Prosthecobacter dejongeii: one gene and its partner. The protein of the gene in region 2 interacts with the protein of the main gene of each other region in a pairwise test. Links are inferred from orthologs where the notes say so. Each region holds a gene or a part of one and is shown on either strand. Other genes may lie near its edges.

Evidence for each region.
Region 1: the proteins of HNQ64_RS00055 (region 2) and recJ interact in binary tests that used the Escherichia coli proteins (3 or more experiments, as listed by UniProt). The link is inferred for Prosthecobacter dejongeii from one-to-one orthologs.

Annotation. Positions count from the first base shown.
Region 1 is NZ_JACHIF010000001.1:257,409-260,961, reverse strand. The notes cover bases 364-3,239. They hold recJ (single-stranded-DNA-specific exonuclease RecJ), read right to left. Parts: upstream 2,728-3,239; coding sequence 1,000-2,727; downstream 364-999. Other genes in these bases: HNQ64_RS00845 (DUF3592 domain-containing protein), read left to right, coding at 2,795-3,239; HNQ64_RS00855 (ABC transporter substrate-binding protein), read right to left, coding at 364-976. In the rest of the region: more of HNQ64_RS00855, read right to left, coding at 1-363; more of HNQ64_RS00845, read left to right, coding at 3,240-3,283. UniProt on the Escherichia coli protein: Single-stranded-DNA-specific exonuclease.
Region 2 is NZ_JACHIF010000001.1:12,333-16,144, forward strand. What follows is about bases 280-3,414. They hold HNQ64_RS00055 (DNA topoisomerase III), read left to right. Parts: upstream 280-583; coding sequence 584-3,214; downstream 3,215-3,414. Other genes in these bases: HNQ64_RS00050 (SulP family inorganic anion transporter), read left to right, coding at 280-355. In the rest of the region: more of HNQ64_RS00050, read left to right, coding at 1-279; HNQ64_RS00060 (fatty acid desaturase), read left to right, coding at 3,460-3,812.

The sequences.
Region 1 (3,553 bases), 250 kb from region 2 along the record:
CCTGGGTTTCAATAAACGTTTGGGCAATTCGGTCCCAACGCCCGGCATTCATGTGGCCTACTTCGACAAGGTCGGCCTGGATCAAAGGCACCATCTCGCGTGCCTCCACTTCCAGGTTTTCCCGCTGGATGCCGCGCTGCCTCACGCCGGGCATTTGCAGGATGTGCTCGATCAATTCATCCGGGTGCTTCATGGCGTAGTCCCAGCCCTTGAGGGAGGCTTCCACAAAAGCACGCACGAGGGCGGGATCTCGTTTTACCAAACCCTCTGTGGTGAAGAGGGTATCGCCATAAAAATCCACCCCGTAATCGCTGAAGCGGATGTAAGAGGGCTGGACACCTCTTTGCCGTAGCTGCGTGGGCTCGACCGTACTGTAAGCAGAAATGGCATCGACCCGCCCTTCGATGAGGTCTTGGTTATTCCAAGTGTGAGGAATAAAGGTGATGCGATCTGGCGGCAGTCCCTCGCGCTGGATCATGGCCCTGACTTCCGCTTCTCCTTGGTCGGTCGCCACCATGAGACGTTTGCCCACAAGATCAGAAGGCTTGGTGATGTTACGCTCCGCCAGGCTCATCATGATGTACGGGGAGTGCTGGAAAATTGCCGCGCATACCACGACTGGGCTACCCCTCATGCGTGCCAGCAGGACATCACAGTCTGTCACCCCAAAGTCGGCATTCCCTGACTCGACTGTTTCCAGCGAACGACGGAGAGGTGAGCCCTCCCGCAGATCTACCTCTAGACCTGCCTCGCGGTAATATCCCTGAAGTTGCGCGGCATAGTAGCCTGCGAACTGAAATTGATGATGCCACTTGAGCTGAATGCTCACTTTTTTCAGTGGAGCTGGGGTGGCTGCTTGGGCCCTGCCATTGAGGATCAGGAAGGCTAGGATAAGCCCTATGAAAACCGAGCGGTGGGCGATAAGATTTAAAGACGAATTGCCGCGTTTTCGGGGCAATGTAATCGGTAAATCCATGGCGCTATCGCAATATAAAAGGGTCAATCGGCTTCAGAAGTGCGCACAGCATCCAGCGTAAGTTGCCACTGCTCTTCGCCCCGCCAAAAGTTTCTTTGCACTCGCATGGCAACATCCCACGGAGGTTTCGGTAGATTTTTCAGCGGTGCGTTGAACCAACGGGCTTCCATGGAGGCTCCATCTTGGCTCAGCATCACGCGCAGGTGCTTCTCCTTCATGAGACGTCCCGGCAGGCGTGGCATGACGCGTTTGCAAAGGAAGACGGGCTCATGATTGCGCTGCCCGAAGGGCTCCATGAGTCGAAAATTGCGCAGGAATTCCAGGGAAAGATCACGCAGCCGTACTTCCACATCCAGCTCTAGGACGGGCGTCAGCGCTTCCTCACTGAGGGCGCGCCGGGCCGCCTCTGAAAAACGCTCGCGGAAGATCTCCAGCTTGTCTTCGTGAACCGAAACACCCGCAGCCATGGCATGGCCACCGCCGCGTACGATGTGTTCACGGCAGAATTCGATGGCTTCCACCAAGGAAAAACCTGGGATGCTGCGACCGCTGCCTTTGCCCATACCATTTTCGTCAAAGGAAAACAGGATGGTAGGCCGATGCACAAGCCGGGAAATGCGTGAGGCCACAATGCCAACCACGCCCGGGTGCCATTTGCGCGAGCCCAAGACCACAGCGGGGATGTGCTCCAGATCTCCCATGGCCAGCAGTTGCTGCTCAGCCTCATTAAAGACCTCCAGTTCCACCGCTTGGCGGTCGCGGTTATGGTTTTCTAGAAGAACGGCAAATTCATTCGCCACCAGCGAATCCTCCGCCAGCAGCAGTTGCAGGGCGGTGGAGGCCGTATCCAGGCGCCCGGCGGCGTTCAGGCGCGGCCCGAGGCGGAATCCCACGTGATGTGTCTGGATGAACCCATCCACACCCGCGATTTCCTTCAGGGCCCGCAGGCCGATGCGCTCCGTCTGCGCCAGGGCCTCAAGTCCGCGACGCACCAGCAGGCGATTTTCATCAATCAAAGGCACCAAGTCAGCCACGGTCCCAAGGGCCACCAGATCCAGGGCCTCTTTGAGATCAAAGTCCACCCGGCGTGTCTTAAGCAGCGCGTGGGCCACTTTGAAAACGAGGCCTGCTGTGCAAAAGTAATGATAATCCGCTCCCAGCTTAGGATTTACCAGTGCGACACAGGGGGGGCGGCCAAACGGCGACAACTCATGGTGATCTACAATCACGCAGTCCACGCCCTGTTCTTGGAGCCAAGTTAGCTCCTTGATGGAAGTGGTGCCGCAGTCCAGTGCCAGCAGCAGATCAGGCTTGCCAAATTCCTCAAAAAGCCGGGCAAAGCCATCCATGCTCAATCCATAACCTTCTTCCATGCGAGAAGGCAGAAAGAGGTGGGTGCGCAGGCCGTACGCCTTCAGCGTCAGGTGCATCAGCGCCATGGAGGTCACCCCATCCACATCATAGTCGCCATAAAGGGCCACGCGTTGGTTTTCATCCACCGCCTTCAGGATGCGCGCCACCGCGATGTTCATCTCTGGCAGAACCGTTGGGTCTCCGAGCGAGGCCAACTTAGGCACCAGGAAATCCTGAATCTGGTCTGACGAAACCAGCCCACGCTGGGCTAGCAGCGTGGTCAGCAGCAGGGGCAGGCCCGTATCCGCAGCCATATCCCCGGCGGCTTCCGGCACGGGCTTCAGCAGCCAGCGCGGGGGCAGGGTATTGGGCAAAGGGATTTCAGAAGCGAGGGCCATTTTCAGGTGTGCAACCTCCTTGTATGGAGCACGCTCGTAGGCTAGTCAAAGCATCCCTCCCCCATTCATGTCTTCCGCCCCCGTTTCCTCTCTTTCCGGTCGCCTTTGGCTCGCTGGCATGGGCCTCTTTTTGGCCATGGCTGGGCTGCTCTTTACCTGGGTGCTGTGGACATCCTGGCAGCGGGCGGAGGAGACGCGCCGCTGGGTGGCCACTCCCTGCCGAATTATTTCAGCGCAAGTCCATAGTGAGCGCCCCACGCCTCACTCCAATCCCGCGCACAAAGCCGACGTACGCTACTCGTACACATTTGAGGGCAAAGCCTTGACGGGCACTCGAATCAAGCGGGTGGACTCCGCCAGTCAGCACGAGGACAACGCCCGCAAAAAGCTGGAGGACTACCCCATCGGCCAGGAAACCACCTGCTACGTCAATCCTGCCCAGCCGGACATCGCCATCCTCAAGCACGATTCCCGTGCCGCTCTGTACTCCATCTGGTTCCCACTGCTCTTCGTCTTCGGCGGTTTAGGCATGGCCTGGAATGCTCTGTGGCGGTAAGGGAGTTGGCTGATTTTCAAAGGTTGTTCTATACGATTGGGCGTTACTTTTTTGGAGGTTCGGTAGCTGCAAATTTCTGGGTCCGATCAAGCCCATGGGGCTTGTGTCATCCAGCCCGGGGTTGGCACAACCCCGGGTCGTCTGTTTGCGATAGGGGTGCCAGCTATGAAGCCTGAAAGGCTTCCGTCCGTGGCCACGATTGACGTGATAGTGTCCGGTTCCTTGGGCGTCGGACGAAACCTCGTTGAGATTCGACTGATGCTGGGCTGC
Region 2 (3,812 bases):
GAGCGCCCTCTTTTTTGCGCGTAAAGTGGCTCATTTCCTGTCGGTCAGCAGCCACCTGGATTCGGATTCGACCCGCACTTACACCATCACGGGTCAGTTGTTTTTCGCCTCCACCACCGCGTTCAATCGGGCTTTTGACTATCGTGAGAAACTGGCCCGAGTGCGGCTGGATGTCACCCATGCTCATCTGTGGGATCTCAGTGCCGTCGCCGCCCTGGATAAAGTGGTGCTGAAATTCCGCAGCCTCGGAACAGAAGTGGAAGTGCTGGGGCTCAATGAAGCCAGCTCCACCCTGGTGGATCGCCTGGGTATCCACCACAAAACAGACCGCCTGGAAGATATTCTGGGGCACTGATTCACCACTGGGAAAACCTTCCGCGCTGCCACGAAGGCGCGGAAGGCTAGAAAAAGAAGACGGCTGAATAAGAGGCTCTTTGCAGAAAAACCCTTTCTGCTCGCTCTCAAACGCCCCCTCTTTTGGGGCATCTCCCCAGGGAGAGCTGCGGTCTAGCCACTGAAAAATTTGACAGGGGGGCGGAACGCGTGCCCTTGATTGCCCCCGTTTCCGTTCACGACACCCATCATGCCTAAGGCCCTCATCATCGCCGAAAAACCCAGTGTGGCCACCGACCTTGCCCGTGCTCTCGGGAAGGCCCCGGGCATGACGCCCTTCACCAAGGAGAAGGACTACTTTGAGAATGAAACCCACGTCATCTCCAGCGCTGTCGGTCACTTGATCGAGCTCGGCATGCCCGAGGTGAATGGCAAAAAGATCGGCTGGGGCTGGACACACCTGCCCATCATGCCGCAGGAATTTGAACTGAAACCCATCGAGGACAGCGCGGATCGTTTCAAACTGCTCAGCCGTTTGATGAAGCGCAAGGACGTGGACCAACTCATCAATGCCTGCGATGCTGGCCGTGAGGGGGAACTGATTTTCCGCTACATCGTCGAGGCAGCCGGGATCAAAAAACCCGTGCAGCGCCTGTGGATGCAATCCATGACGCAGGGGGCCATTTTAGAAGCCTTTAAAAAACTGCGCAGTGACACGGAGATGCGTCCGCTGGCCGATGCCGCCAAGTGCCGCAGTGAGTCTGACTGGCTCGTCGGCATCAATGCCACACGTGCCCTCACGGCCCTGAATTCCCGCAATGGCGGATTCCGCCTCACCCCAGCTGGGCGTGTGCAGACGCCGACCTTGACCATCCTGGCCAAGCGTGAACTCGAAATCCAGGCTTTCGTGCCGCGCACTTATTTTGAGGTTCACGGCCTCTTTGAAGTCAGCGCTGGTAAGTATGAGGGGCGCTGGTTTGATGAAACCTTCAAGAAGGACGAGAGCGACGACCACAAGAAGCCGGAGCGTCTCTGGGATCTGGAAAAGGCTCAGGCCATCGTTCAGCGCTGCCTGGGCAAACCGGGCAAGATTGAGCAGGTGACCCGCCCGACCAAGCAGATCGCCCCGCTGCTGTATGACCTCACCAGCCTCCAGCGCGAGGCCAGCAACCGCTTTGGTTTCTCCGCCCGCCGCACCCTGCAGATCGCCCAGGCGCTCTACGAAAAATTCAAGGTCCTGACCTATCCCCGTACTGATTCCCGTTACTTGCCCGAAGATTACCTGGGCACGGTGAAGGAAACCCTCGGCACCTTTGCCCGCCAGGATACCCGCAAACCAGGGGCCCTGCCGCAGGATCTAGGCACCCATGCCGCCACCGCTCTGGATAACAACTGGGTACGCCCGACCAAACGTGTCTTCGACACCACGAAAGTCAGCGACCACTTTGCCATCATCCCCACGGGCCTCATTCCGCCCAAGGAACTGCCCGAGGCGGAGCAAAAGCTCTTCGACATGGTGGCACGCCGTTTTGTAGCCGTGTTTTTCCCACCGGCTGAGTTTGAAGTGACCACCCGCATCACCCGCGTGGAGCAAGACGCTTTCAAGAGCGAGGGTAAGGTCCTCGTAGAATCAGGCTGGCTGGCTGTTTATGGCAAAAAGGCCGCCGAAGAAGCGGCTGCGGAAGGCGATAGCAAGTCCAAACTCCTGGTGCTGGCCAAAGATGGCGACAGTGCTAAAACCCTAGACCTGGAAGCTGCTGAAATGCAGACCAAACCCCCAGCCCGTTTCAATGAGGCGACCCTACTTTCCACCATGGAAGGCGCGGGCAAGCTGGTGGAGGATGAAGAACTGGCCGAGGCCATGAGCGAACGCGGCCTGGGCACCCCAGCCACCCGCGCGGCCATCATCGAAGGTCTCATCTCCGACAAATACATCGAGCGTGTGGAACGGAACATCGCCGTGACCACGAAAGGGCTGACGCTGATTGACCAGATCAGCCAGATCGGCATTGAGGCCCTCAGCAGCCCCGAACTCACCGGCCAGTGGGAATACAAGCTGCGCCAGATGGAGCAGAACAAACTGGACCGTGGCAGCTTCATGCGGGACATCCGCCACCTCACCAATCAGGTGGTGGAAAAGACCAAGGCGTACCAAAAAATCGCCAAGGAACGGGTGTATCCAGACTTTGACGCCAAATGCGGTGTTTGTGGCCAGCGTGGCTTTGAGCAGAAAGAGGAGTATGTGTCCTGCAAAAACCCGGAATGTAAGGTGCGGGTGTACAAAGTCATCGCCGGCCATGAGCTGGGTGAAGACCTGCTGCGCGAGCTCCTGGAAAAACGTTTCCTGCCGCCTATGGAAGGCTTCCGCAGCCGTCTGGGTAAAGAATTTACCGCTGGTATCGAGGTCAAAGACGATGGCAAAACCGCCTTTGTTTTCCCAGGTGGAGAAAACGATCCGGACGCGCCACCTCCGTTCGACTTTGTCAGCGCCTCCCCCATCGCCGTCTGCCCCGTCTGCAAGCCCAAGAAGCGCGATGGCAAGATTTACAACACCCCAGACCATTACATCTGCAATGTGGCCGCCAAAGAGCCCAAGCTCTGCAATGCCCGCCTGCCGAAAGTGCTCTGCAAAAAGGAAATCAGCGAAGCCAACGCGATCAAGTTCTTCACGGAAGGGAAAACCGACCTCATTGAGGGCATGATCTCCAAACGTGGACGCCCCTTTAGCTCCTTCCTGCTTTGCAAAGCTGGGGAGAAGCGCCTGCTCGGCTGGGAATTCCCACCTCGTGAAGCAAAGCCCAAGGCTCCCGCAGCCCCTAAAAAGGGTCGTTTTGCGAAGAAAGCGGCAGCTACAGAGGCCGAAGAAGCCCCTGAAGAGTAGCCTCAGGTGCGACCCAAAAAGAGAAATTCAGTTCGGCCACAAGCTGGATAGGCTTTCTTTTTCGGGGTAGAAAGCCGCTACGCAAAGGCCTAAAAGGCAGCCTTTTAGGCAATTTTGATGTCTCTTTAGGGCGTTTTGCACGATGCGCCTGCTGCTTGCAAAAGTGTGCCAATCCTGCCGCTTTGAAATCGGAAGGTTGATTTTTTGCAACTTAGTGTCATTTGTGGTTTCCCGTTTCTCTACCTGTGACTAAACCTGCCTTTCAACTTACCACCGGTGGCATCCTGTTTTTTGGGATCCACGCTCTTGCCATCACAGCATTTTTTGTGAAACCGGATCTGACGGCTATCCTGCTCTGTCTGGGATTGTTTCTGATCCGTAAATTTGGAATTACTGGTGGCTACCACCGCTACTTCTCCCATCGTTCTTATAAAACCTCTCGCTGGTTCCAGTTTGTCCTGGCTTGGCTGGGAGGCATGTCTGCCCAAAAAGGTGCTCTCTGGTGGGCTGCGCATCACCGCCACCATCACCAGCATTCCGACCAGGAAGACGACATTCACTCTGTCAAACAGCAGGGTTTTTACTGGGCCCACGTCGG